Linked DNA regions of Alkalihalophilus pseudofirmus. The protein of the gene in region 1 binds, or shares a complex with, the protein of each later gene. Links are inferred from orthologs where the notes say so. Each region holds a gene or a part of one and is shown on either strand. Other genes may lie near its edges. The genes, in order: PQ478_RS07110 and smc.

Region 1 (17,168 bases):
TTCATATTCATGTTCCATGTGGATAAAAAGACAGCAGCAGGTCTGGCGATAAAGATAAGAATGGCGGATAGTAAGAGGCCGACAATTATAATCGTTCCATCAAGCAGATCACTTGGAAAGACGAGGAGACCTAAAATAACGAACATAGAGATTTGCATCATCCAAGCAAACCCTTCGTTAAACCTGAAAATAGAGTGTTTGTATGTTAGATCATGACTGCCAATGACAAGAGCGCTCACGTAAACAGCGAGAAGACCGCTTGCTCCTAAAAGAGCCGTGACGCTGTAGGTTAACAAGGCAAAAGCAAGAGCAAAAACTGGGTAGAGCCCGCTTGAATCGAGGTTTATGCGATTAATAGCAAGCGAAGCAGCCTTTCCAAATGTAAGACCAATAATAAGTCCTGCACCCATCTGCCAAAGAAAATTTGTGATCATGTAGGTTATAGAGGTTGCGTCATTTAAGATGAACTCGATAAACAGTAAGGTCAAAAAGACAGCCATTGGATCATTCGCACCAGACTCGGCTTCTAGTGTTGACCCGAGTCGCTCTTTAATATTTTGGTCTTTTAATACGGCAAAAACAGCTGCTGCATCGGTAGAACCTACGATCGCTCCGAATAACATTCCTTCAAACCAAGTCAAGCCAAGTATGTATTTGGCAGCAACAGCAATAATGCAGGAAGTAATAATTACACCGAGGGTAGCTAATGAAAGTGAGGGGAGCAGGACGGGTTTTACGGTAGACCACTTTGTTTGGAGGCCGCCCTCAAATAAAATAATGACCAAAGCAAACAGACCAAGTAATTGTGCAAGTTTTATATTTTCAAAATGAATAAAGCCTATTCCGTCACTCCCTGCAAGCATTCCAAGAAGGATGAACAGCACTAGCGCAGGTACACCATAACGAGAGGAAAACTTAGCAGCCAGTACACCTGTAATGAGAAGCAGTGCACATAGCAGGATAAAGTAGTCGTTAGATGAGAGAGTCTCAATCAAGTTAGGTTTTCCCCCCTTTTTGTTCAAATCTATAGAATCAGTGGAATCCATACTAAAGTATATGTAGACATTTGCCTATATGTTCGAAAATTCTAGCGAATGAGAAGTTGTTTTCTTAAATTCAAGATAATATAGTTGACGGTATGTGAGGAAACGAGATACAATGTCGGTAGTTGTAAAAAATTGAATGATGTTTCCTTCGGGGCGTGGTGAAATTCCCGACCGGCGGTGATGAAGCAAATGCTTCTTAGTCCGTGACCCGTTTTCGCTTCTATCGGCTGTGATCAATACGATGATTAGAGTATAGAGGTGATGTGTTTGCTGCATCTTGAAAACGGTGGACCTGGTGAAAATCCGGGACCGACAGTTAAAGTCTGGATGGGAGAAGGAACGAGAGCATGATTCTAAAAGTGATAGAAAATGAGACCGACTTTTGAGTCACATTTCTTAGACATGCCTTATTTAAGTCTATCTTTTTCAAAAGAAAGCACTTATTAAAGGGAGCAGTCTGCCTTTTTGAATACAGTTGAAATCCATTATGTTTGTAATGGTTAGTTCATGCTACTCTTCTTTAAATGACACCCCCGAATGATGATGAATCGTTCGGGGGTTTTTTGGATTTCCTTTGAAGGAACATCGGATGAGAGGGATGCGTGATGAAGGATATAGACTACATGAAGCTGGCTCTAACGCTTGCAGAACAAACACGTGGTCAAACATCTCCCAATCCGATGGTAGGATCTGTCGTCGTAAAAGACGGAGCGATTGTAGGAATGGGAGCTCATTTAAAGGCAGGGGAAGGTCATGCTGAAGTTAACGCATTAAAAATGGCCGGTGAAAAAGCCGAAGGAGCTACCATATATGTGACGTTAGAACCGTGCAGTCACTATGGTAAAACTCCTCCCTGTGCTGATTTAATTATTGAAAAACAATTGAAGCGCGTTGTGGTAGCAACAGTCGACCCAAACCCAGAAGTATCTGGACGTGGGATCAAACGACTTCGTGATTCAGGAATTACCGTAGATGTTGGAGTATGTGAGGCTGAAGCCATTGAATTAAATCGTATGTTTTTTCATTTTATTCAAACAAAGCGGCCTTTTGTAACTATGAAAACAGCATCTACCCTAGATGGAAAGACAGCCACTGTTACAGGTGAAAGTAAGTGGATTACAGGAGAGGAAGCGAGGCTTGATGTGCACCGCGACCGTCACATTCATGATGCAATCATGGTTGGAATTGGTACAGTGCTGAGCGATAACCCAGCTTTGACGACACGTCTGCCGAATGGCGGGCGCAATCCGATTCGAATTATTTTAGACAGACATCTGCGTCTGCCGGAGAGTTCACAAGTAGCTTGTGATCAAGCAGCGAAGACGTGGGTATTTACCACAGAACATGCTTCTAGTGAAAAAGAAGAAGCCCTTCGTATGCTTGGTGTGGATGTGATTAGATTACGTGACTACTCTATTCCCTCTATTTTAAAGGAATTAGGAAAACGACGAGTTATGACGCTCTATGTGGAAGGCGGCCAAGAAGTAAATGGAAGCTTCATTAAAGAAAGAGCGGTCAATCAAGTCATAACCTATGTGGCGCCTAAAATGATCGGAGGGAAGAATGCCCCGACTTCAGTTGGTGGAGAAGGAATTCCTTCTATTAATCAAGCACTTGAGCTTGAAGTGATTGATGTAGTACAAGTAGGACAAGATATTAAAATCACTTCTTTAGTAAAGGAGGGGTAAGATGTTTACTGGAATTATTGAAGAAATTGGCAGAATTGACCAAGTACGTCAAAGCGGCGAAGCTATTGTGATGAATATAGCTGCGAAAAAAGTTCTCAGTGATGTTGCTCTTGGAGACAGTATCGCAGTTAATGGGGTGTGTCTTACGGTTACTTCGTATACAAGTCATTCATTTACAGTGGACCTAATGCCAGAAACGGTCCGTGCCACTAGTTTAAACGGGTTAGGCAGAGGCGCAAAAGTGAATCTTGAGAGGGCGATGAGTGCTAAAGGTAGATTTGGAGGCCATTTTGTATCTGGACATGTTGATGGAATCGGCAAAATCATCTCAAAAGAACCTAAAGATAATGCAGTCTATTATACAATTGAAGTGTCTGATGACTTAAGACACTACATGATTCATAAAGGTTCCGTTGCAGTAGATGGAACAAGCTTAACGATTTTTGGAGTAGATGAAAATTCCTTCACGATTTCAATTATTCCCCACACGATTGAAGAAACGATTATAGGATCAAAAGGTGTGGGAGATATTGTGAATATTGAGTGTGACATGATAGGAAAATATATAGAACAATTTATAACAAGGAAAAAGAGTCCACCCAGAAAGAGCAGTCAACAGGTAAAACAAACCTCCTTGAGTGAACAGTTTTTATCAGAGCATGGTTTTTAAATAGCGAACGAGATTAGGATGGTGAATCAACATGCAAGACAAAATGTTTGATCCAATTGAAGAAGCAATCTATGAATTAATGCAAGGAAAAGTCGTCATTGTATGTGATGATGAGGACAGGGAAAATGAAGGTGATTTTGTTGCCATTGCAGAGAAAACAACACCTGAGGTTATTAATTTCATGGTCACTCACGGACGCGGCTTAGTTTGTACACCAATTACTGAAGACCGTGCGAGGGAACTTGATTTAGTCCCAATGGTTGATCATAATACAGACCCACACGGAACAGCTTTTACTGTCAGCATTGATCATCATACTACGACGACAGGAATTTCGGCTCATGAGCGTTCAGACACGGTGTTAGCACTTGTGGATGATCAAACGAAGAAACATCATTTTAAACGTCCTGGCCATATTTTTCCGCTGATTGCTAAAAACGGTGGAGTTTTGCGCCGGGCTGGTCACACAGAGGCTGCTGTTGATTTAGCAAGGTTATCTGGAGCAAAGCCTGCTGGTGTCATCTGTGAAATTATGAATGAAGATGGTTCAATGGCCAGAGTGCCTGAGCTTCGCAAGATTGCTGATGAACATGATCTTAAGATGATTACGATAAAAGATCTTATTTCCTATCGTCATCGTAAAGATAAGCTTGTTAAGCAAGAGGTTGAAATTAAACTTCCGACTGTTTTTGGTGATTTTCGCGCCATTGGCTATACAGATGTACTTGAAGGAAAAGAAAGTGTTGCTCTTGTAAAGGGTAAAATAAGAGAAGGAGAGCCAACCCTTGTCAGAGTTCATTCAGAGTGTTTAACTGGTGATGTGTTCGGCTCTAACCGCTGTGATTGTGGACCGCAATTACATGCAGCTCTAGCACAAATTGAGCAAGAAGGCTCTGGAATTCTGCTTTATATGCGTCAAGAAGGGCGTGGGATTGGCTTAATGAATAAGCTCAAAGCCTACAAGCTTCAAGAAGAGGGTTATGATACAGTTGAAGCAAATGAGAAGCTGGGTTTTGGGCCAGATCTTCGTGATTATGGTATTGGGGCGCAGATTTTAAGAGATTTAGGTGTCACTCAAATGAAACTTCTAACGAACAATCCAAGAAAAATTACGGGTCTGAAAGGATACGGATTAGAAGTGGTTGACCGTGTTCCGATTCAAATGCCGCATAATGTAGATAATGAGCGTTATCTGCGTACAAAAACAGAAAAGCTTGGCCACATGCTTCATTTTTAAACGTAAATAAAAGGTGAACGAGAACGAGAAGCACTAGAAGCTTCTAGTGCTTCTGTCAAATTGATACATACATTAGGAGGAATTTAAACATGGGTAAAGTATATGAAGGTCATTTAGTAGCAACAGGGTTAAAAGTAGGGATCGTAGTTGGACGATTTAACGAATTTATTACTAGCAAATTATTAGGCGGAGCTGAAGATGCTCTAAAACGTCATGGTGTTGCTGAGGAAGATGTAGATGTAGCATGGGTTCCTGGTGCTTTTGAAATTCCATTTGCTGCAAAGAAAATGGTCGAGAGCGGAAAGTATGATGCAGTTATTACACTAGGGACGGTTATTCGCGGTGCGACTCCTCACTTTGATTACGTGTGTGGTGAAGTAGCGAAAGGTGTAGCTTCTCTATCTCTTTCATCAGGTAAACCGGTTATTTTCGGGGTGCTGACAACTGATACGATCGAGCAAGCTGTAGAACGTGCTGGTACAAAAGCAGGAAATAAAGGGTGGGAAGCGGCAGCGGCTGCAATTGAAATGGCAAATCTAGGTCGTTCGTTCGAATAATATTCCCCTAAAATCAGCATAGCTGCCAAGCTACGCTGATTTTTTGTTTCTTTAGTCTTAAATTGCCTTTAGTATATGAATTAAAGACGCAAAATGTGTATGAATATGGTAAAATGTATGGGGTGAAAGCGGATACGTTACATTAGGTTCATAGGAAGAGGAGAAATCATGCTCATACCATACAAAACATCTCATAAGAAAATAGCGATGGGCTTACTATCGTATATGCCAAAAGAGAAGGATGTAAAGAAACTTATTAAAACGATCGAGCTTTATGAAACGAATGAAACATGGAAATTATTTTTTTGGAAGGTAGACGATGATATTGTAGGGATAGCTGGTCTTGAAATGGATGGAGATGAAGCCATTTTACACCACCTCAGCGTCAATCCTTCTTATCGTGAAGAGGGCTTAGGAACGAATATAATACACGCTTTAAAAGAAAGATTGAATGCAGATCTTAAACCATCAAAAGAAACAAAAGACTTTCTTTTAAACTGTGAAGAAAAAACGAATTAACACGAAAAAAGTAGACAGATGATTTGTCTACTTTTTTTCATGTTTCATCAATTGGTTCTCACTTAACCTTCGTTCACGTTCTTTTATAACAGGGCTGCGATCTCTTAGCTTATGTTTGTGGATAAGCTGCTCCGAATCTAACGCGCTTGACGATCCCCATATCACTTTCCTCTCGTAAGCGAGCTTTTCGCATGCCGCTAGCAGTTTCTTATCATTTATAGGGATCATAAAATCAGTAAATGTACTGCCAGCTTGCAAGGTTCTCTCTAAAATAAGTTGTTGTAATTGGCTGGTATCTATACCAAGCTGTTCTATTGACTTCTTCTCTGCTTCAATAATTCTAAGAGCACTGCGGTACATCCGTTTTGCACCTGTCACATTTCCTCTCCGCTCATGATATAAGGCAACTGCTAGCTGTATTAACCCAACCCAGTGTAGTTTTCTCTTACCAGCAGGGTCTTCTTTCCAATGTTCTTCTAAAATTTCATGGCATTCAAAATAATCACGCGTGGCATGAAATTCAATCAGAAACTCTAAATAGGCGTTTGAATACATAAAAAAACTCCTTTGAGCAACACTCCATCTACTATATTTTCTATTTTATCAGGAACACATGTGGTTTGTAAGCTAACCGTATTACCAAGTTTCTTAGCGACCTTCTCTAACCCTATATCTATTGCCTGTTACAGAGTGTTTCGAAGTATGGTATAATCTCATCTAGCGCAAAAAAATCAAGGCTAGTGGTGAATGTGAATTGAATTCAAATGAAGTAAATCCTTATGAAATAAATCCTTATAATGTAAAGCTTGATACCTTTGAAGGGCCTCTTGATCTTCTGCTTCATTTAATTAATCAAGCAGAGGTTGATATTTATGATATTCCGGTAGCACCAATTACGGACCAATATATGAGTTATGTTCATGCTATGCAAGAGCTTCATCTTGATATTGCTAGCGAATATTTGGTTATGGCAGCAACTCTTCTAGTAATTAAAAGTAAAACGCTCCTACCTAAGCAAGAGGAGTTGTTTGATGAAGAATTAATGATTGAAGATGAGGAAGATCCAAGAGATGAATTAATGAATCGATTAATTGAGTATCGTAAGTATAAAGAAGCCGCAACGGAACTTAAGGAAAAAGAAGAAAAGCGCAGCCTTGTACATACTAGACCGCCAGAAGATCTAGAGCCGTTAATTAGTGAAAATGATCGTCGTGAAGTAGCTATTTCTGGGGTTTCATTATTTGATATGCTCGCAGCTTATCAAAAGTTAATGAAACGAAAATCATTAAAAGCACCACGTACGACAACGATTAGATCCCAGGAGTATTCAATTGAAGATCGAATGAATGAGGTCGTTTCCTATCTAACGGAGCTTCCAACCAAATCTTGTTCATTTCATGAATTGTTTACCGTACCTGAAAAAAGTCATATGGTTGTGACATTTCTAGCTGTATTAGAATTAATGAAAACAAAAACGATTCGTTGTGAGCAGGAAGGGAATTTTGCAGATATTACAATCTTTAAGCAGGGAGGAGGAAATCTATAATGACTAAAAATGAAATGAAGGCTATTGTCGAGGGCTTATTATTTGTAGCTGGTGATGAGGGAATGACGTATGAACAGCTTGCAGAAGTGATTGAAGTTGAAGTTGACACTGTAAAAGATGTGATGAGTGACCTGCAGGCATCAATGGAAGACACTGTGCGCGGGTTACAGATTGTAGAGGTTGGTGGTTCATTCCGTTTTCAAACACGGGCAGATCATGCACCTTTTATTAAGAAACTAGCTACGTCGCCGCTGCATTCAGGGCTTTCACAAGCAGCGCTAGAAACGTTAGCCATTGTTGCTTATAAACAGCCTATCACACGTGCTGAAATAGATGAGATTCGTGGTGTGAAGTCTGAACGAGCACTTCAATCGCTTACTTCAAAATTATTAATTAAGGAAGTGGGAAGAGTTGCAGGAACGGGGCGACCTATATTATATGGGACAACCCCTCAATTTCTTGACCATTTTGGGTTAAAGCATTTAGATGAGCTTCCGCCGCTGCCTGAGGATATTGAAGATGATCCAATCGAAGATGAGGCTGATCTGTTCTTTAAGAATATGGAAGAAGGGCTTTAGTGATAAAGGTATGTCTGACTTTTAAGTGAGACATACCTTTTTTATATGGTCAAGTTCACATGGACATTCTCTAGTCATACGCTTTAACGATGAGTAAAAATTTAGGGGGGCGGCATATGGGATATAATGACCGGCTGTATGAATGGGCTGAGGACATAAAGCAGCTTTGGAATGAACAAGGGGAATTCATTGAAAGTCAGGTTGGGAAACAGAAAACAGTATCTTTTGTAAGCTCCTTAACGTCATTATTAAACTCAATGGAAGAACAACAGCTAAGAGATTCCGCTGACTATGAAAATGAGGCATGGGAAGTCTATGACGCTTGGCAAAAGATGTTTAGTGATAAGAGATATGACGGGGGAGTACGCGCGGTTCCAATTGGCGGCCATACACTCCCTCCATTGCCGTATGCTTATAATGCACTAGAGCCATATATTGCAGAAGAAATTATGCGGCTGCATCATGATAAACATCATCAAAGCTATGTAGACGGTCTAAATAAAGCTGAAAATGCCATGCAAGGGGCCAGAGAAACAGGTGATTTCTCTCTGATTAAATATTGGGAAAGGGAAGCTGCTTTTCACGGATCAGGTCATTACCTTCATTCGATTTTTTGGGAAATTATGAATCCTGATGGCGGCGGAGAGCCAAGTGGAGAACTGTTAGAGCGAATCAATCATGATTTTGGTTCATTTGAGCAGATGAAAAAACATTTTTCAGAAGCTGCAAACGCGGTTGAAGGAGGAGGGTGGGCCATATTAGTTTGGTCGCCAAGATCTCATCGTCTAGAAATCCTGCAAGCGGAAAAGCATCAAAACCTTTCTCAGCAAGATCAAATTCCTCTGCTTGTCTTAGATGTATGGGAGCATGCATATTACCTGCAGTATAAAAATGAAAGGAAGCCATATATCGAAAATTGGTGGAACGTCGTGAACTGGCCGGCTGTCGAAGATCGGTTTGCAACAGCCAAACAAGTGAGATGGGAGCCATTTTAAAAATTGACAGGCAAAAAGCGTCTAGGTATAGCTTAACTAATTTATAGCGAAGTGATTTAGTTATAGCTTCAAAGCTTTTTTAACTAAGAGTACCTGAAACATGGGTTACAGCACAGTCTCCGCTCCAGCGGAAAGCAGCCACTATTGGCAGGGGCGACTATTTCAGTGTGTGCGTGGTCAGCCATTAAGAGACTGGGCTTTAAAAGACCCAGTCTCTTATTTGTTCAATTCTTTTTTCTTATCACTCGACTATTTTATTCAACCAAGGACTCCTTTTGGTTTAACAACTGCAGGAAATAATGTTTCAGGTCTCGGATTCTATGTCTGTCTGGATAAATGTCCGTTCCCGTTACAATAAGAGCTGCCTTAGTATCGTCTTCATGGAGCCCTCCATGCTCTCCTCCATCATAATGAACAGGGGCTCCCTCTGTCTTTAAAGTATAACCTGGCTTGGCTGTAATAATTAAAGAACCTGCTTGACTTTTCAGGGCCGAATACAGTTGTTCAAGAGCATCCGGATATTTTCCGTAATCGAGTGAATTAGAGTTCTTATCTATACTTAGATCAAGTACGGATAAATCCCCAGTGATGTCCCACGTTTGATTATATTGATCACGCAGATCTCCATTTTTCTTATAAGAAAGCCACGCATCACTTTCTGCTTGTTTTACAATGATTTCTTCTCCATCTGCCCATGCCAGCTGATCAATCCGTTCATCATAAAGCAGGTCAATAATGTCTTGTTTAGTTAGATTTTTAGTAGCAAGATGTATATAGGCCATTCGGTGATTGTTTGCAAGAATGAGATCACCATCCGTTGGTTCATCTAAGAGATTCGCAATAGAATAAGGCTCAAGCAACGCTTCAAGCTCGATTGCTGTATGCTCCCCTTTATCCTTTAAAGCTACTTGGCTGTGATCACCTAACAAAATAAAAATGGTATCATCTATAGCTTCTTCCCAACTTGGATAACTGTTCAGTATTGTCTGCAGGTGATAGTCAGCTTTAGCAAATCCTTCAAGGTCATGTGGACCATGGATATGTGCTTCCTTATCAAAATCAGGAAGAAATGTCATTAAAAAATCAGGCTGCTGTCCAGATTGAATAAGAGTTTGAATGACTTCAGTAGAATATTGATCATTAATTCCATACTGCTCATACATATGGTCTGGCAAGTTTTTATTTTTTATCGCATCAGGCTTAGCGAGCTGCCCAAATGCTAATAAATCAGGACCTTTTGTAGTAATCGATGAGGGAGTATGGATGGCGTGTTTTACTAAAGGGGGGATCGATAAGGTATGTTGTATTGGCCCTTTGTAAAGCAGCATGTTAACAGAACCAGTTGTCAATCCCTTATTCTTAGCTTCATCATAGATCGTCGGTAGCTCTTGGTTCAAATGTGTATTGTTTAAATGTTTTAATCCATCTTCAAGTATTTGTTTTGTGCCGAGCTTAAAGGTACGAGGGATCGTTGACCCATAATCAACCAATCTGTTCTCATCTTTGTTAAACCAAATTAGTCCCGGGACATGGTGCTCCTCTGGACCAACCCCTGTAATCAATGAGCTTTCAATGACCACTGACATAGAAGGGAACGGAGAAATGAAGTCATCAAATACTTTCCCATGTTCCTTTAAAAAAGCAATTGCTGGAGTTCTTCCTTCTTCTATCCCAAGGTTAATTAAATCAGATGTCATAGAATCCACCATAATTACCATTATTTTTTTTGAGGGATGGTCACTTGATTGGATCGAAGCGCCGCTTTTCTCCTCTTCTTTACCGCCACAGCCTGAACAGAGGAGACTAATCATTAGGAGAATTACGATCGATGCTCTCATTTTGATCCCTTCTTTCTATCATACGTTTGTATCTCAAACCCTTCGCCGTCAAGCCATTCTGCATACATAACAGCTTTAATCTCTGGGATTCCTCTTCTTAATAGTTCTTCTTTTAACCACTTTTCACTCATATTCAGCTGCTGTAAGCTTTCTGTAATTAATTCCCCATCTAATATTAAAAGGATAGGCAGCGAAACAGTTTTAGCGGGGATATTTAAGTCTTTATTGATAGGTGTGTCAAACTGCTGCTTTTTTAATACGCTGACCGACCCATTCGTTTCAAGCACACCATATTGAACTTCACGTATAGAAAACACACTTTTCTCTCTTAAAAGATGTTGCAGCTGATTTAGGTCAAGCTTATTTTTTCTTAATTCTTCATATTGAATTTTTCCATTTGCAATGATTAGTGCGGGGGTTCCTTCTAAGTATGATCGCGTTCCTCTAAATTTTTGTGTGAGCATCTCAATAAAATAAATTAAAGTCCCCCAAAAAAAGATGGCGTAAAGAACATACTGCAAGCCGATCTCCTTGTCATAAATCGCATTACCAACCAGCTCCCCAAGTACTAATGCTGAGATGAAATCAAATGGAGTCAGCTGTGTAATCTGATTTTTGCCTAACACTTTAGTTAATATTAATAACGCAAAGAAACCGACTAAAAGCTCGGTAGTTAGCGATAGGAAGTTTGTATGCACAGCGCTTCTCCTTCTCAGATGTAATCCTTTCTAGTGTGATCAGAATGATATTTTTTATCACAAGGAAAAACAGAAGCTGCCCAGTTTTTAGGGCAGCTTCAAAAAATGGTATGGAAAGGTACTATTCTTTCGCACTCTGGATGGTAATGAGTAGTTGATCTATCTGATGGAGAAGCTGAGTAGAAGCAACGTGCAAAGTTCCGAGTTCAGAGGTTGGATCATCAGGATTCCCCCTAAAAATCTTCTTAATCGATTGATCATTTCCTACCCAGTATGTCTCTACATACTCTCTATAGTTACTAAAAAGTGTGCTCACACTTAATGCTTGTTCTGAATCAAACATTTTGCTAACTCTTCATCAGTAAGGCCGTGCCTGAGCGGAGTGAGTTCGATCTGCAATGGGTGCAGACTAGTTGTTTGTTTAGAAACGGATTCACGTATTTTAAAGCAAAGAAGAATAACATGAGTACGTTGTTCTTCAATCAGTTCTGCATGTTGCTTTAATTCCGCTTGTTGTGTTGTAGCTAAAATCAAATCATACATTTGTTTACTCAGGTGAATGTGCTTCTGCTGTCTATTAAAGAGATAGATGAGCAGTGCGGTATGTAAAATAGTCATAAGACAGAGGAAGAATAGGATCATTTTCATAAAAAACTCCTAACTAAAAAAGTTTACAGAAATTGTATCTAATAAGATGACGTAAATTATTTCATCCTAAAAGTGATGTTAAAGAGAAAGGGAGTGACATAATGACTGTTGCTAACAAAATGAAACAGACGATTTCTGGATTAAAAAGTGCACAAGCAAGCCTTGAAACATTTGCTCTTGAAACAGATAATCAGCAAGCGAAGCAATTATTTCAGCAGCTTGCTACACAAACACAAGGAATTGTTGACGGGTTAAACCCTCGTTTGCAAGAAATTGAACAAGAAGAGCCTCAATACAAACAGTAAGATTTGGCAGCCTCGAAAAGTTTTGAGCTAAGTAATGAAGATTGCTTAGCTCTTACATCATGTATTTTATCAGAAGATGAGGTGATATAAATGAAACGAATATTAATTATATGTATTTTTCTTCTTATAGCAAGCGGATGCGGTCAAAGGGCACAGACAATTAAGCCTCTACAAGTAGGTGAAGAAGCCATTGTTTCTCAACATGAAGCAGATGAGTCCAAACAGATTCTCTTATCTATGGAAGAGATATTAGAAGTAGTTGGTGTATCCACTGAAAAGGATATATATCTGGCCCCTCGTGTGAAGCAATTAGATCGTTTTCATTTGAATGATATTAGAGAACGAGGTCATGAGAACGTAAAAAAGCGTTTTCCAGAATACACAGTTCACGTATCTACAGATAAAAAGATTTTTATTGAACTTGGCAAGCTTGAGAAAGAATTGAAGCAACGCACTATAAGTAAAAAGAGATATGACGCCAAACTAAAAGATCTAGAAGAAAAAATGAAGGGTTAGGAGGGTAGCTTATGTCAAGCAGTAAAATGAAAAATGTGACGCCGACACAGCAGGCTTATCAACGTCTTGCCCAAAAGCACGAATTGAAGCGCCCGGTTCTTAAAAACTGTATTCGAGCTTTCTTTATTGGTGGATTAATTTGTTTTTTTGGACAAGGCGTACAAACGATGTATTATACCTTTTTTGATTTTACTGAGCGCACAGCAGGCAATCCAACCGTAGCCACGTTAATTTTTATCGCCGTCTTACTAACAGGTTTTGGGGTGTATGACAGATTCGCTCAATTTGCAGGAGCTGGTACAGCAGTACCTGTAACAGGCTTTGCTAACTCGGTTGCATCTGCTGCAATTGAACATAGGACTGAGGGGTACGTTCTTGGGGTGGGCGGCAATATGTTTAAGCTGGCTGGCTCAGTTATCGTATTTGGGACGGTTGCAGCTTTCATTATTGCAATTATAAAAACCGTGCTGCTTCAGTGGGGAGGGCTGTGAGATGTTAAAGGGACATCAGTCTTGGGTGTTTGAAAATAAGCCAGTGATTACCTCAACTGGTGTTGTTGGAGGTCCGTTTGAAGCAAATGGTTTGCTATCTAACGACTTTGACCTCCTCCATGAAGACCTTTGGTTAGGGCAGGATTCTTACGAGAAAGCACAACGTGTCCTTCTAGAAGAATCCGTAACCAGGGCCATTGAAAAAGCAGAGCTAACAAATGGTGATATTCAATTTATGCTGGCAGGAGATCTGCTTAATCAATTAACCCCATCAAGTTTTGCCTGCCGTATGCTTTGTATTCCTTACCTAGGCATGTTTGGAGCGTGTTCAACATCAATGGAAGGGCTTGCACTAGCTGCGTTTCTAGTGAATGGGGACGGGGCAAATCATGTAGTGACAGCAGCAACGAGTCATAATGCAGCAACCGAAAAGCAATTCCGTTATCCTACCGAGTATGGCGGACAAAAACCGCCAACTGCTCAATGGACTGTTACCGCTTCGGGCGCTGCCATTGTTTCAAAAGAAGGTTCAGGTCCCCACGTTACTTCGGCTACGATTGGCAAGGTTATTGATATGGGTTTGTCAGATCCATTTAATATGGGCGGTGCTATGGCTCCGGCAGCTGTTGATACGATTGAATCACATTTTCGTGATTTGGAACTGCCACATGATCATTATGATCTTATAGCAACAGGTGACTTAGGAAAGATTGGATTGCCTATTGCAAAAGAAATGCTTGAAGAGAGAGGCATCGCACTAGGGGATGGTGTGTTCCAAGATTGTGGGTTAATGATTTATCGAGAAGGACAGCCGGTTCTTGCCGGAGCAAGCGGACCGGGGTGTTCTGCTTCAGTAACGTACGGGCATTTACTTAACAGAATGAAACGAGGCGAAATTAAGCGAATGTTAATAGTGGCAACTGGAGCACTTCTTTCCCCGTTATCGTTTCAACAAAAGGAAACGATCCCTTGTATCGCACATGCAGTCTCAATTGAAGCGGGGGGAATGTAATATGATCTTTATTTGGGCCTTTATTGTTGGCGGTATTATATGTGTGGTTGGACAGTTGTTAATGGATGTAGGGAAGCTGACTCCGGCACACACCATGAGTACTCTTGTTGTGACAGGGGCAGTTTTAGATGGGTTTGGTCTCTATGAGCCTTTAATTGATTTTGCCGGAGCTGGTGCCACAGTTCCTATAACAAGCTTTGGGAATGCCTTAGTACACGGTGCGATGGCTGAAGCTGAACAAAATGGATTAATCGGTGTGATAACAGGAATATTTGAAGTGACAAGTGCCGGTATCTCTGCAGCCATCATTTTTGGATTCCTCGCATCACTCGTTTTTAAACCTAAAGGGTAGGTGATTTAGTATGTCAGTAGCTGCACAAGTAAAAGGCACTCTATTTTCGCTTAAGGGGATTGACGCTACCTTAACCAAATTAGCCTTGCAATCATCAGACGAAGAAGCAGAGAAAGTGTATCATCAAGCTTCTCTCAAAACAAGAACCATCATTCAAGAAATGGAGCAGCAGGTCATGTTTTTAGAGCGGGAAGAGCCGCAATATAAAGGGAATTAAGGAGGGATAAAATGCCAGGCTGGGTAGAAGTTGTCGCAAGAAGTATAGGCATCATCATTATTCTGTTTGCCTTTTTCAAAGGCTTTATCCGGAAGCCTATTGGTGAATGCTCAGCATTTGAATATGGCATAGTAGCTGGCATGAGCGTGATTGGTGCCATTGGAGCTTTTTCTCTTCAATCACCGATTGGATTAGTTCTTACTGCACTTTTTGTATGGGGGCTTTTGGCAATCGGATTAGCTTATGCTGTTGAAAAAAGCGCAAAGGTCCGTACATTTATTTACGGAAGAGGAATTCCATTGATTAAAGATGGGAAAATTCTTGAAGATAATATGACAAAACAACATGTAACAAGTGATGAACTATTAAGAAGATTACGCTCAAAAGATGTATTTCAAACGGCTGATGTAGAGTTTGCGGTGTTAGAATCTAATGGAGAGTTAAATGTATTATTAAAATCAGATAAGCAGCCGATCTCACCAAGTGCCTTGCAAATAAAGGTTGCACAAACAAAACAGCCAGAAACCGTCATTAAAGACGGAGAGATTTTGGATGAACCTTTAGCAACAAGAGGTCTTAACCGCGAATGGCTGGAGACGGAATTGAGTAAAATCGATGTTTCAGTCGAAAATGTGTTTCTAGCTCAAGTTGATAAAGACGGGCAGTTAACAGTTGATTTATTTGATGATCAATTAACCGTACCACAACCGACTGAGCTAGCTTTGCTTTCTGCAAGCTTAAAAAAAGTGCAAGCAGATCTCTCGTTATTTGCGCTAGATACGGAAAATATGCGTTCTAGAGAGCGCTATGAATGGTGTGAAAAAGAAGTAACTGAGTTGATAAATGATTTGAAACCATACACTTCTTAATGCTGAATTAATTCATGTTCTTCGTCTTTACGCGAATAAGCTAATTGCAGGTCCCCTTCATCATTTATCGTGCATAAAAAAATAGTATCGATTCGAATCACTCCCATCTTCTCTAAGCGGCGAAGGAGTGATTCTTTATTCATACCGAGCTCTTCAATCACTTCCTCACGAAACTCACCTTCAATAACAATGGGATAAGAAATTCCAGAATATTTCTTTTTAATTCCAAGATCTTCAATGCTTGGCACAGCTTTATTTGGTTTCCGTTGTACACTGATATCCCCGTTTGCTTCTATAATAGCCAATTTCACATCTCCAATATCAAACACATCTTTTTGCCTAAGCATCTGTAAGACATTATCAATGGAATAACGGATCGAAGCCACATTATCGACTAACATTTTCCCATCTTTTACAACGACGGTCGGCTCAAATGTAATCCACTTACCAAATGGGCGGTTTCTTATCACTTTTAATGCTACAACTTTTTGAAACAAAGCAATGGCAATGATTGCATAGGCAGTATGAATATGACTCACTGTAGGATCTGCAATATCCGCACCGGTTACAGACGCAAGTGTCACAATAACTAAAAAGTCAAATATAGGTACTTGCCCGATGGAACGTTTCCCCATCGTTAAGGTCATAAATAATAAGAGGGGGAGAATGGTGAATATCCGCCCGGTTACAAGCGCGAGTTCTTGAAAAATCATCTTTTTTCTCCTCTCACAAACTAATATGAACGATTATTGCTAGATAATATTTGTTAGTATGTTCCAGTTCCTGCATGATCATGCGAGGAGTTAATCAAGTCATATATATGGTTGTCTTGCATAAACTTGTCTTACAGATAGATAGGTGCCATTCAGCGACATAAACACGAACAAATGCAGTTAAGACATTTTTTAGACGGGACGGGGATAATATATGATGAAAAAAACCGTGGTCATTGGACTAATTTATTTTCTTCTTTCATTTTCAATTGCTCCTCAAGTTGAGGTTGAAGCTAGGAATTTCTCCGTTTCTGCTGAGGCAGCCATTATGATGGAGCAGGAATCAGGAAGAATCTTGTATGCGAAAAATGACCAGACTTCTTTGAGAATCGCGAGTATTACAAAAATCATGACAGCTCTACTCGCAATTGAGTCAGGCAAGATGCAGGAGCAAGTGAAAATTTCAACGAATGCGGAGGGGACAGAAGGGTCTTCTATTTATTTACGAGCTGGAGAGTCTATGCTTTTAGAAGATTTGGTTTACGGCCTCATGTTACGAAGCGGAAATGATGCGGCGGTAGCAATAGCTGAACATGTCGGGGGCAGTTTAGAAGGGTTTGTCTATTTGATGAATGAAAAAGCAAGAGAACTTGGGATGAATCAAACACAGTTT
Region 2 (11,983 bases), 1.2 Mb from region 1 along the record:
TGGAAGAGAGTTAGCTAGTTTCATCGCATCAAGCAGCAAGTAATCTGGTTGGATGTCTAAATTATTGACTGCCCTTTGCATAGCGAGCTTGGTTGCCTCGTAAATATTTACTCGATCAATTTCATCAGCATCTACAAAAACAACCGAATAAGCTAAGGCTTGTTTTTTTATTTCCTCAACAAAAAACTCTCTTTTTTCTTTAGATAGCTTTTTAGAATCTGTTAATCCTGGTAAAGACGCATCCTTCGGTAGAATAACTGCTGCGGCTGTTACAGGTCCTGCAAGCGGTCCGCGCCCGACCTCATCTAGTCCTGCTACATAGTTATAACCATTCTGCCAAGCCTCTCGTTCATATATGAGCATGGTCTCATGCATTTGCATCCGTTCAGCTTCTAACGCTTTTTGTTTTTCAAATTTACAAAGGAGACGCTGAACTCCTTTACGTTCATCATACTTAAGTTGATCAATCCATTCCTCACTTACTTCCATTTCATTAAACAATGTTGCTTCAATCTCTTTAATTGCTAAGCGTTTCATATTCTCCCCTATCTTTCTCTTACCCTTTTTATCGGTGCTATGGTCCATTTTTTTATAACCTTTTTATCGTACTAGAGATCATTTTTCATTACTAGGCTAAACTGGCAATTGCTTTAATTATCCATAACCCAAATTGCCGGGACCTGAAAAAAAGCCGCAGAAGACTTTTTATCGTCTCCACGGCTTATCCAGTATGCGGCGGCTGCTCGAGTGTAACTTGTCCGAGCGTGCCTGAACGTAGTTCTCTTAAGATAATCTCAGCGGCTTTATCATAATCAATATACCCGCCAGGAAGCAGACAGCCTCGTTTTTTACCAATCGCATCAAATAAAGCAAGCCCTTCCTCCGGTACTTCCTCTAGCTTATACCTTTCCGCAATCCGTTCTGGGTAGTGGTCTTTCATATAGTTTAGTACAAAGAGGGCAATATCTTGAAAATCTAATAACTCATCTTTTATCGCACCTGTTGCAGCTAATCTGTATCCAATCACTTGATCTTCAAATTTAGGCCATAAAATACCTGGAGTATCTAACAGTTCTAATTCATCATTTCCTACCTTAATCCATTGCTGCTTCTTAGTTACGCCAGGTCGATCTCCCACCTTAGCAATTTTCTTTGAAGCAAGACGGTTAATGAGGGTGGATTTCCCAACATTCGGGATTCCGAGAATCATTCCGCGAATCGCCCGCGGCTTCATACCCTTAGATTTCCACTTTTCGATCAGGGGGCTTGCAAGCTTTCGGCATGCACCGCTGATTTTTTCTACCCCTTTTCCTGTTTGGGCATTAATAGCAAGAACGGTAGCACCCTTTTCTTCAAAATATCCAGCCCACTTTTTTGTCATATGAGGATCTGCTAAATCCGCTTTGTTTAATAAAACAAGACGCGGCTTCTGCCCGACAATTTCATCCATCATCGGATTTCTCGAAGAAAGAGGCAGCCTTGCATCCACTAATTCAATGACAACATCAATTAATTTAAGTTTTTCAGTTACTTCTCTTCTCGCTTTGGCCATATGACCAGGAAACCATTGTATTGCCAACCTATTCACCTACTCTACAAATCCAATATTAGCAAATGGCCAAAAAACAACATTTGCTTTACCTATTACTTCATCTTTGTGAATCGAACCTATATCCCTTGAATCTAAACTGTTATGTCTATTATCCCCAAGAACGAATAAATGATCATCCGGCACGACCTGTCCGCCAATGACTTCTGACAACTCAAAATCTCTTGTGACAAATTCAGGGCCGTATGCAGCTTTCAGTTCATCTAAGTAAGGTTCATCTAAAACCTCTCCGTTGACATAAAGCTGGTCATCACGATACTCAATATGATCTCCAGGAAGTCCGATAATTCTTTTAATATAATCTTTTCCGCCTGGTGCATGGAATACAATAATGTCAAATCTTTTAGGCTCAGAGACCACATAACCGATCTTGTTTACAATCATCCGATCGCTATGTTCTAATGTAGGCATCATCGATTGACCATCGACTACAATGGGAGCAAACAAAAAATAACGGATAGTAAATGCGACAAGAACCGCAATGACTACAGCTTTAATCCACTCCATAGAATTCGACTTGCTACTTTCCATTTTTCCGCCCCCAATAATTTGAATCACTTCTCTATTTTATTTTAAACGTTCTCTATATGTATCATTTCTTTATTTTAGCATAGGTTTAATCGACGTACATACTTTTTCAATTTAAAAGAAGGAGCTTAGTTCCCTAAGCTCCTTCTCTCGTTTCTTATCGGATTTCTTTAATACGAGCCGCTTTACCACGTAATGCACGTAGATAGTAAAGTTTCGCACGACGTACTTTACCGCGACGTTTCACGTCAATCTTAGCGATTTTCGGTGAATGTAATGGGAATGTACGCTCAACACCAACACCGTAAGACACTTTACGAACTGTGAATGTTTCGCTAACTCCAGTACCGCGACGCTTGATCACGACACCTTCGAATTTTTGAATACGCTCACGAGTACCCTCAACAACTTTAACGTCGATAACTAAAGTGTCACCAGGACGGAAAGCCGGAAGATCTGTACGTAATTGCTCACTTGTGATTTCACGAATAAGGTTGTTCATCGTATAATTCCACTCCTTCCATACAGATGCTCTTATCAGAATTTCCTGCAGCGGAACATCGTAATCACTGGCCTAAGCCACAAAGAATATAATATCATACAGAAAATAAATATACAAGCATTTCATTATAAATCAACGAAACTTTTACCGCTATTGTTCTCTTTTTATTTCCTCTAGAAGACGTTCTTCTTCAACAGTCAATTCTCTTTCTTCTAGCAGGTCCGGTCTGCGTTCAAGTGTCCTTTTCAAAGACTCCTTTTTACGCCATCTTTCAATATTGGCATGATGCCCTGATAATAAGACATCTGGTACTTCCATACCCCTGAATTCGGCCGGCCTCGTATATTGAGGGTGCTCAAGCAGGCCAGTAGAGAAAGAGTCTGTTACAGCAGATTCTTCATTACCAAGTACATTTGGCAGAAGGCGTGTCACACTGTCTGCAATCACCATTGCTCCTAATTCACCGCCAGTAAGCACATAATCTCCTATTGAAATTTCGTCTGTTACAAGATGTTTCCGTACCCGCTCATCATACCCTTCATAATGGCCGCAAAGCAGAATTAAATGCTCTTCTTTAGCAAGTTCTTCTGCTTTAGCTTGAGTATAACGCTCCCCTTGAGGACATAACATTATCACTCGAGGTGATGAGGTCTCATTTTGCTGCTTGAGATCATCTACAGCGTCAAAGATCGGCTGAGGACTAAGTACCATGCCTGCCCCGCCCCCATAAGGATAATCATCAACTTTTTTATGCTTGTTTATCGTGTATTCCCGAAAGTCGACGGCTTGGTAGGAAACATGACCTTCTTCTTTTGCTTTTTTCAAAATAGATGAGCCAAAAACTCCCTCAAACATCTCAGGAAAGAGCGTTAACACATCGATCTTCATTCGACTAACCCTTCCATTGGATCAATGATAACCTTGTTTTCCTCAAGATTAATTTCAATGACAACATCCTCTATATACGGGATTAAAATATCCTTTCCACCGCCTGCACGGCGAATCACCCATACATCATTTGCGCCTGTTTCAATAATTTCTTTAATTTGTCCTAAATGCTCGTTTTTCGTTGTATACACTTCACAGCCGATGATTTCATGGTAGTAAAATTCTCCTTCATCTAAATCACTAAGCTGGTCTTTTGATACATACAACGTGCTGCCTTTAAATTCTTCTACTTGATTGATGGAATCGTACCCTTCAAAAGTAAGAAGATCAAAGTTTTTATGAACTCGATGATTTGCTACGACAACAGAGATATGCTTTTTCGTATTAGCATCTACAATCCATAACTCACAGCCTTTAGCGTAACGCTCATCGGGAAAATCCGTAGATGAGATCACACGAATCTCTCCACGAACACCATGTGTATTTACGATTTTTCCAACCTTTAATAAATCCGCCATTACTTTTGCCCACTTCCTCGAATATCTAGAATAATTCCATCTTTAACAATGATCTCAAGCGGATCTGATGGATTAACCCACTCATCACCAATAGAGAGCTCTGTCATCGTCTCAACTGTTTCTCCCTTCAACTCAGTTCCATTTTGAAGTAAACCAAGCTGATCTAGTTGAAAGGTCAGCGACTTCATTTGCTCTTCTTTTTTTATGCATTCTTCTTTATATCGTTTACGAATTGTCTCTTCGTTATGTTTTTGACTCTTTATTGATTTTTGCATTTGAAATGTTAACTGTGCTAATTCTCGTTTGGTTTGGTGTAGTTCAGATTCAAGCTGCTTTTTAATTTCTTCCTTTTTTACATCTGTTAAAATATACTTTACCTGAGCATTGCGAATTATTTTAAGCATTCATCTAATACTCCTTTATATAAAGAGTTTAGTTACGTTCTAGTTTACGCTGCTTATCCTATTCTATAAAAGGAGCAGATAAACAAAAAAGGAGAGGTTGCCCTCACCCTTTTTTGTATTCATGCTGTTTAATCGACGATGTCTAATCGTACTCGCTTGTGCTCAGGCACTGCTGCCGCATAGACAAGCGAGCGCATTGCTTTTGCTGTACGACCTTGCTTGCCAATCACTTTACCGACATCACTTGGATGGACAGAAAGTGTGATTGAAAGCATGTCTCCTTCTTGCTGCTCTGTTACTCGAACTTCATCGGGCTCATCAACAAGTGCTTTTGCAATGTGTTCAACTAAAGACTTCATCACATTCTCCTTTTTGTAGAAGAATTATTTTTGGTTCTTAGCGTTATGAACCTTTTCCATTAAACCAGCTTTAGAGAATAGGTTACGAACTGTGTCAGAAGGCTTAGCACCTTTTAACATCCAGTCAACAGCCTTATCTTCTTTAAGATCAACTTTAGCTGGTTGAGTTAATGGGTTGTACGTTCCGATCTCTTCGATGAAACGACCATCACGCGGTGCGCGAGAATCTGCTACTACTACACGATAAAATGGGGCTTTCTTTGAACCCATACGTTTTAAACGAATTTTTACTGCCATTCGTTAGACACCTCCAAAAATAGTTAACACAATGGTATATAATATCATCAATTTTCTTAGATTTCAAGGTAATTTCCTTTACAGTCTAAAAAAAAGGATTTCCTCTTTAAAACGGAAGCTTTAAGCCTCCAAAACCTTTACCTTTTTTCTTGCCTTTACCTGATGTCATGTTAGTCATTTGCTTCATCATTTTCTTCATATCTTCAAACTGCTTCAGCAAACGATTGACATCTTGAATGGTCGTTCCGCTGCCCTTTGCAATACGGCGGCGTCTGCTTGCATTCATAAGACTCGGATCTTGCTTTTCTGCTTTAGTCATTGATCTGACAATGGCCTCAACACGCACCAGCTGTTTATCATCGACTTTTAGATCCTTTAAGCCTTTAGCCTTATTCATTCCAGGCATCATGTTTAGAATTTCATCAAGCGGTCCCATGCTTTTCACTTGATCAAGTTGCTCTAAGAAATCATCGAACGTAAAATCCATCGTCCGCATTTTTTTCTCTAGCTCTCTTGCTTTTTCTTCATCCACATTTGATTGTGCTTTTTCAATCAGCGTTAACATATCACCCATTCCAAGAATTCTCGAGGCCATGCGATCAGGATAAAATGGTTCTAACTGATCGATTTTCTCTCCCATCCCTGCAAACTTAATCGGGGTATTTGTAACGGCTTTAACTGAAATCGCAGCACCACCGCGTGTATCACCGTCAAGCTTCGTTAACACAACACCTGTTACATCTAGCTGCTCATTAAAACTCTCAGCAACATTTACTGCATCTTGACCAGTCATTGCATCAACAACAAGCAGAATTTCATCCGGCTTAGCAATTTCTTTAACCTCTTGAAGCTCTCCCATTAACTCTTCATCAATGTGAAGACGTCCGGCTGTATCAATCAACACGTAATCATGGTGATCTTCTTTTGCCTTAGCAATCGCTTGTTTGGCAATCTCAACAGGGCTTACTTGATCTCCTAGTGAGAATACAGGCATATTTAACTGCTTTCCTAATGTTTCTAATTGTTTTATTGCTGCAGGTCTGTAGATATCAGCTGCTACAAGCATCGGTGTACGATTATGCTTTTTACGGAGGTGATTGGCAAGTTTTGCAGTAGTGGTGGTTTTACCCGCCCCTTGCAAACCAACCATCATGACAACCGTAGGCGGTTTATTGGCAACAGCAATTTTACTTTGCTCGCCGCCCATTAAAGCTGTTAATTCTTCATTAACTACTTTAATAACCATCTGCCCTGGAGTAAGACTTTTCATAACTTCCTGCCCGAGTGCTTTTTCTTTCACACTGGCAATAAATTGCTTAACAACTTTAAAGTTAACATCCGCTTCAAGCAGAGCAAGTCGAACTTCACGCATCATATCTTTAACGTCTTGTTCACTTACCTTTCCTTTTCCGCGAATCTTAGTTAATGTATCTTGCAGTCGTTCAGCTAAACCTTCAAATGCCATGCTGTCGCCTCCTAATCCAATTTCTCAAGAGATTGAATGTGCTCTATGATCTCTTCAGGAGCCGCGTTGCTTTGGATTGCTGTTCTTAAGTGATTCAATATCTGCTGGCGTTCTTCAAACCTAACAAGCAGAGACAGCTTTTCTTCATATTCCTCAAGCATCGCTTCTGTACGCTTAATGTTATCATAAACGGCTTGGCGACTAACTTCAAACTCTTCGGCAATTTCACCTAAAGAAAAATCATCAAGGTAGTACAATGACATGTATTTTCGTTGTTTAGGTGTTAATAAAGACTGATAAAAATCGAATAAGTAATTCATTCGAAGCGTTTTGTCCAGCACACCATCCAACTCCTTGTTAAGTGATTTCCCTTTACAAGATAACATCTTACAGGATAGGGATTTAAGTGTCAAGTTTTTTTCTTAACAAACTTAAATCCCTATGTACCACGCATTAAAGAGACCCCTGATCGCAAAGAGATATACTACATCCTATAACTTAGTCTTCTATCTCTTCTTTTTCCTGTTCTTCTAAAATATCTTTAAATAGTCCATAGACAAATTGCTCTGCATTAAACGGCTGCAGGTCATCTACTTTTTCACCAAGACCGACAAATTTAACAGGAATATCGAGTTCATGCCTGATCGCAAGTACAATACCACCCTTAGCTGTGCCATCAAGCTTCGTTAATACAATACCTGACACATCTGTACTCTTGCCGAACGTCTTTGCTTGGCTCATCGCATTTTGACCGGTTGTCGCATCTAATACGAGAAGGACTTCATGAGGAGCAGAAGGAACTTCGCGCTCAATCACACGCTTCACTTTTTCAAGCTCATTCATTAAATTCACTTTGTTTTGAAGACGGCCTGCTGTATCACAAATTAATACATCCACGCCTCTAGACTTAGCGGCTTGAAGCGCATCATACATAACAGCAGCTGGATCTGACCCTTCTTGCTGTTTAATCACGTCAACTCCAACACGTTCTCCCCACACTTCTAGCTGTTCAATTGCTCCTGCACGGAAAGTGTCGCCAGCTGCAAGCATAACCGATTTCCCGTCCTGCTTCAGGTGATTAGCAAGCTTGCCGATCGTTGTCGTTTTTCCAACTCCATTAACTCCTACAACTAAAATAACCGTCATTCCGTCTGTTTGAATATTCAATGCGGCATCCTCTTCTTCTTTTTGAAGAAGTTCTGCTAATTTCTCTGAAATAACCGGTTGAATATCTTTTGTATCTTTAATGTTGCGGATTCTCACTTCATCTTTTAGGTCATCAATTAAGGTCATGACCGTATTGACGCCAACATCAGCACCAATCAAAATGTCTTCAAGCTCTTCAAAAAACTCTTCATCTACTTTTCTGTAACGGTAGACAAGTTCGTTCATTTTCGTCGCAAAAGAATCTCTCGTTTTTTCTAGACCCGTCTTAAATTTGTCAGTCACTTCGGTTGTTTGAGTGGTCAACTTCTCTTTAAGTTTTTTAAAAAAGCTCATGATTCTGCCTCCTATGTCTCCATTAATTGTTTAGTTTCTTCAAGTCTGACAGAGACCAGCCTTGAGACTCCTGACTCTTGCATGGTCACCCCATATAACACATCAGCCTCTTCCATTGTACCTTTACGATGAGTAATCACGATAAATTGTGTCGAGCCGCTGAAGTCTTTTAAATAATGTGCAAAACGGCTGACGTTGGCCTCATCAAGGGCCGCTTCTACTTCATCTAGCACACAAAACGGTACCGGACGAACTTTTAAGATGGCAAATAATAAGGCAATAGCTGTAAGTGCTCTCTCCCCGCCTGATAATAAGCCAAGATGCTGCAGTTTCTTTCCAGGCGGCCGCACCATGATTTCGACACCCGTTTCAAGAAGGTCATCCGGATTAGTTAAGACGAGATCAGCTTCCCCGCCTCCAAATAATTCACAAAACACACCTTTAAATTCTTTTTGAATCATGATGTATGTTTCATGGAAACGCTTCGTCATCTCGACATCCATTTCTTGTATCACATCGTGCAGCGTTCCTTTCGCGCGAAGAAGGTCTGATTGCTGCTCTGTAAGAAAATCATGACGCTCTCTTACTCTTTCGTACTCCTCAATTGCCCCGATATTCACTGATCCAAGTTCTTCAATAGCTAGCTTTATAAGCTTCACTTTTGTTTTCGCTTGATCAGGCTCAACCGTTAAGCTGTAGGATTCTCGCGCAGCTTCATACGACAATTCATATTCATTTCTCAAATGATTGAGCCGGCTGTCTAGTTCTACATCAAGGCGGTTTACCCGCACTTCAATTTGACGGCATTCATCAGCAATTAATCGGTGTTCACCTTGCTGCATCTTGATCATACTATCAAGAGATGCATACGATTCATCGATCTCTTGCCTTTCTTTCTTTAATTGCTCGAGTTTGATGGTAATCTCTTGTTTATGCTTTTTATTCGCTTCGATCCTATTCGATATACTGCTCTCGCCATCCGTACGATCAGAAGCTTCCATCTGCAGCAGGTTCAGCTGATCCTTAAGATCAGAGACATCTTTTGACACTTCATTGTAACGGGCTTCTGTTCCCTCTTTTTGAGCTTTTGCAGATAAATAGCGCTCCTGTGCGGCTGCATAGTCAATTTTTGCTTGATTTAATTCTTGCAAAATGGTTTCTTTTGATTGCTGCTGCTCTTTTTGCCTTGCTTCTAAATCGCTCACCTGATGTTCAAGTTGAGCTGCGCTTGCCTTCATCTCTTCTTCATGCTTGTCAAGCTCACGCAAGCGCTCGTCCATTTTTTCTGCTTCTGTGCTGAAACTAGACTGCTCACGGTCGTAGCGCTTAAAGCGATCTTCTATGCTGCCTGATTCTAACTCTAACTCCCTCAAACGGGTCTTCGCATCTTGAAAAGCATTCCTCGCCTGTTCTCCATTTGTTTTAAGAGTCTCTAATTGCGTTTCAAGCGACTGCATTTCTCTTTTTGATTCTTTCACTTCTGTTTCAAGCGCAGCAGCTGAACTTTTTAGTTTATTTAGTTTCGCCACTAATTCATCGAGCTCGCGTTTACGGCCAAGGAGCGGTGTTTGCTTTTGTTTAATGCTTCCGCCAGTCATAGAACCACCTGGATTAACCACATCCCCCTCAAGGGTGACGACGCGGTATCTATGGTTAAGCATTCTTGCTATTTTATTGGCCCCTTCTAAGTCACGAGCAATAATAACTTGACCAAGAAGCTGCGAAAACAGTTGGTGGTACTGTTCTTCGTATGTTAATAGCTTAGAGGCGATCCCGACAAAAGCTGGTTCCTGTGTTAGGGAATGAAGCAGGTGATCGGGAAGCTGTCTCTCTTTCATAACCGGCAAAGGCAGGAACGTGGCTCGGCCAAGACGATGTTGTTTAAGAAAAGTAATGGCTCCCCTAGCACTTTTCTCACTCTCAACAACGATGTGCTGTGAAGCAGCTCCTAATGCTATTTCAAGAGCTGTCTCATATTCTTTTGGTACGGTAGTTAATTCTGCAACCGCCCCAACAATCCCTTCAAGCTTCCCTTCTCTGGCCTTCAGGATTTCTTTTACCCCGTGAAAGAACCCAGAAAAGTCAGCTTGCATTTCTTCAAGCACCTCTGCCCTTGACTGCATTTTTTGAATGAGCTGATAGGCTTCATAAAGTTTAGATTCACGCTTTTGGTAACGTGTTCTTACTTGATCTAATTGGGTTTGACTTTTGCGATACTGGTCTATATTTTGTTCTAGTTCACGTTCTTTCACTTCAACTTCTACTTTTGCTTCATTCAACCTGCTAGAAAGCTGCTCGCGGCCTTTAAGCAGGTCTTGATTTTCATCTTCTAACCTTGATTGTTTAAATGCTTGCTGCCTTTTTTGTTCGACCAAGTAATGGCGCTCATTTCGAATCGATGCTTGTTCATTAAGGACTTCAATATAATCTGATTTCAAACGATCTAACTCTTTATTAACATCTTTTTCAGTTAGCTTTAATCGTTTTTCTTGTTCTGTAATTTCTTCATTTAAAGATTTAACAATGGATTGGGCGGATATCACCTTATCTTCTTGCTCAGTAAGCTCGGCCAAAAGCGCTGCTTGTTGTTCACAAATCCGCTCTATTGACTTCTCTAACTGTTCTTTATTTTGAGAAGCATTTTTCTTTCGTTCTTTTAATACTTCTCGCTTCCCTTCATTTTTCTCAAGTTCTTCACTCACTGCGAGCAAGTTTGCCTGCGTTACGCTGAGCTCTTGATCTAAATGTTTAGAGCGCTCTCTAAGATTCTCAAGTTCTTCTTCCATCTCAATAAGCTTTTGATGTCTTTTATCATGCTCTTGATGCAAGCTTTGGAGTTTTTCCTTTTCACTGTTCCAATCTTGATGCAGCTCTTCGATTTCGTGCACCATTAAAGCGATCTCTACTTCTTTTAATTCTTCTTTTTTCTCCAAGTAATCTTTAGCGATCGAAGCCTGAATCTCCAACGGTTCTACTTGTGCCTTCAATTCATGAAGAATATCTTCAACACGCAGTAAGTTATCTTGTGTTTCAGTTAATCGCTTTTCTGCTTTAACTTTTCTCGTCTTATACTTAAGGACACCTGCAGCTTCCTCAAATATCACTCGGCGATCTTCTGCCTTGCTGCTTAAAATCTCCTCTACTTTCCCTTGTCCAATAATGGAGTAAGCTTCTCTGCCAAGCCCCGAGTCTAAAAACAAATCGATAATATCTTTTAATCGACATGGCTGCTTATTAATTAAGTATTCACTATCACCAGAACGATAGACCCGTCTTGTGACACTCACTTCACTATAATCAATCGATAAGTGCTGATCCTCATTATCTAAAATCAAGCTGACCTCTGCGTAGTTTAACCGCTTGCGCGTATCACTTCCGGCAAAAATAATATCTTCCATTTTCGAACCGCGCAGTGACTTAGCAGATTGTTCACCAAGCACCCATCTAACCGCATCTGATATGTTACTTTTCCCACTCCCATTTGGACCGACTACTGCTGTGACCCCTGGGACAAATTCAATATTCATTTGTTCTGCAAATGATTTAAATCCTACGACCTCTAGTCGTTTGAGGAACATAATCCTTCCCCCTAACCTTGTTTAACAACTTTCCTATTTTACCATAATACCTGTATGAATACATCCGTCTCTTCACGCAGGATCCTGCTCCTTAGATCATACTCAATAGATCATACTCAATTTAAATTAAACTCAGTTTCTTTAAACGTTGTAGGACAAATAGACCCTCGTATGATACGATAGAATTTGACTAATTTATAGATGAGGTGTAAATATGGATCTCTCCACTACAAGCCGTGAAAATATTGAGTATATGATTGAAGAAATTAAGACGAAGTTACAAATTGTAAATGCCGGTGCACTAAATGCAAAGAGTTTTGACACAGATCAGTATG

The links.
Region 2: the proteins of PQ478_RS07110 (region 1) and smc are in contact, whole or in part, in a crystal structure (PDB 3ZGX), measured with the Bacillus subtilis proteins. The link is inferred for Alkalihalophilus pseudofirmus from one-to-one orthologs.

Annotation. Positions count from the first base shown.
Region 1 is NZ_CP117835.1:1,368,493-1,385,660, forward strand. What follows is about bases 5,506-8,382. They hold PQ478_RS07110 (segregation/condensation protein A), read left to right. Parts: upstream 5,506-6,501; coding sequence 6,502-7,263; downstream 7,264-8,382. Other genes in these bases: PQ478_RS07100 (GNAT family N-acetyltransferase), read left to right, coding at 5,506-5,717; PQ478_RS07105 (DUF309 domain-containing protein), read right to left, coding at 5,745-6,272; scpB (SMC-Scp complex subunit ScpB), read left to right, coding at 7,263-7,841; PQ478_RS07120 (superoxide dismutase), read left to right, coding at 7,958-8,382. In the rest of the region: PQ478_RS07075 (potassium/proton antiporter), read right to left, coding at 1-995; bifunctional diaminohydroxyphosphoribosylaminopyrimidine deaminase/5-amino-6-(5-phosphoribosylamino)uracil reductase RibD, read left to right, coding at 1,652-2,734; ribE (riboflavin synthase), read left to right, coding at 2,736-3,404; PQ478_RS07090 (bifunctional 3,4-dihydroxy-2-butanone-4-phosphate synthase/GTP cyclohydrolase II), read left to right, coding at 3,448-4,641; ribH (6,7-dimethyl-8-ribityllumazine synthase), read left to right, coding at 4,731-5,198; more of PQ478_RS07100, read left to right, coding at 5,367-5,505; more of PQ478_RS07120, read left to right, coding at 8,383-8,836; PQ478_RS07125 (alkaline phosphatase family protein), read right to left, coding at 9,091-10,674; PQ478_RS07130 (DUF421 domain-containing protein), read right to left, coding at 10,671-11,372; PQ478_RS07135 (hypothetical protein), read right to left, coding at 11,494-11,715; PQ478_RS07140 (hypothetical protein), read right to left, coding at 11,691-12,020; PQ478_RS07145 (DUF1657 domain-containing protein), read left to right, coding at 12,122-12,325; PQ478_RS07150 (hypothetical protein), read left to right, coding at 12,416-12,841; spoVAC (stage V sporulation protein AC), read left to right, coding at 12,853-13,332; spoVAD (stage V sporulation protein AD), read left to right, coding at 13,334-14,344; spoVAE (stage V sporulation protein AE), read left to right, coding at 14,346-14,696; and 4 more genes. UniProt on the Bacillus subtilis protein: Participates in chromosomal partition during cell division. May act via the formation of a condensin-like complex containing Smc and ScpB that pull DNA away from mid-cell into both cell halves.
Region 2 is NZ_CP117835.1:2,608,525-2,620,507, forward strand. Bases 7,882-11,983 are described here. They hold smc (chromosome segregation protein SMC), read right to left. Parts: upstream 11,649-11,983; coding sequence 8,082-11,648; downstream 7,882-8,081. Other genes in these bases: ftsY (signal recognition particle-docking protein FtsY), read right to left, coding at 7,882-8,070; PQ478_RS14025 (DUF1128 domain-containing protein), read left to right, coding at 11,863-11,983. Outside these bases: rnhB (ribonuclease HII), read right to left, coding at 1-537; ribosome biogenesis GTPase YlqF, read right to left, coding at 722-1,579; lepB (signal peptidase I), read right to left, coding at 1,589-2,140; rplS (50S ribosomal protein L19), read right to left, coding at 2,295-2,639; tRNA (guanosine(37)-N1)-methyltransferase TrmD, read right to left, coding at 2,790-3,527; ribosome maturation factor RimM, read right to left, coding at 3,524-4,045; PQ478_RS13990 (YlqD family protein), read right to left, coding at 4,045-4,449; PQ478_RS13995 (KH domain-containing protein), read right to left, coding at 4,578-4,808; rpsP (30S ribosomal protein S16), read right to left, coding at 4,833-5,105; ffh (signal recognition particle protein), read right to left, coding at 5,212-6,570; PQ478_RS14010 (putative DNA-binding protein), read right to left, coding at 6,582-6,890; more of ftsY, read right to left, coding at 7,069-7,881. UniProt on the Bacillus subtilis protein: Required for chromosome condensation and partitioning.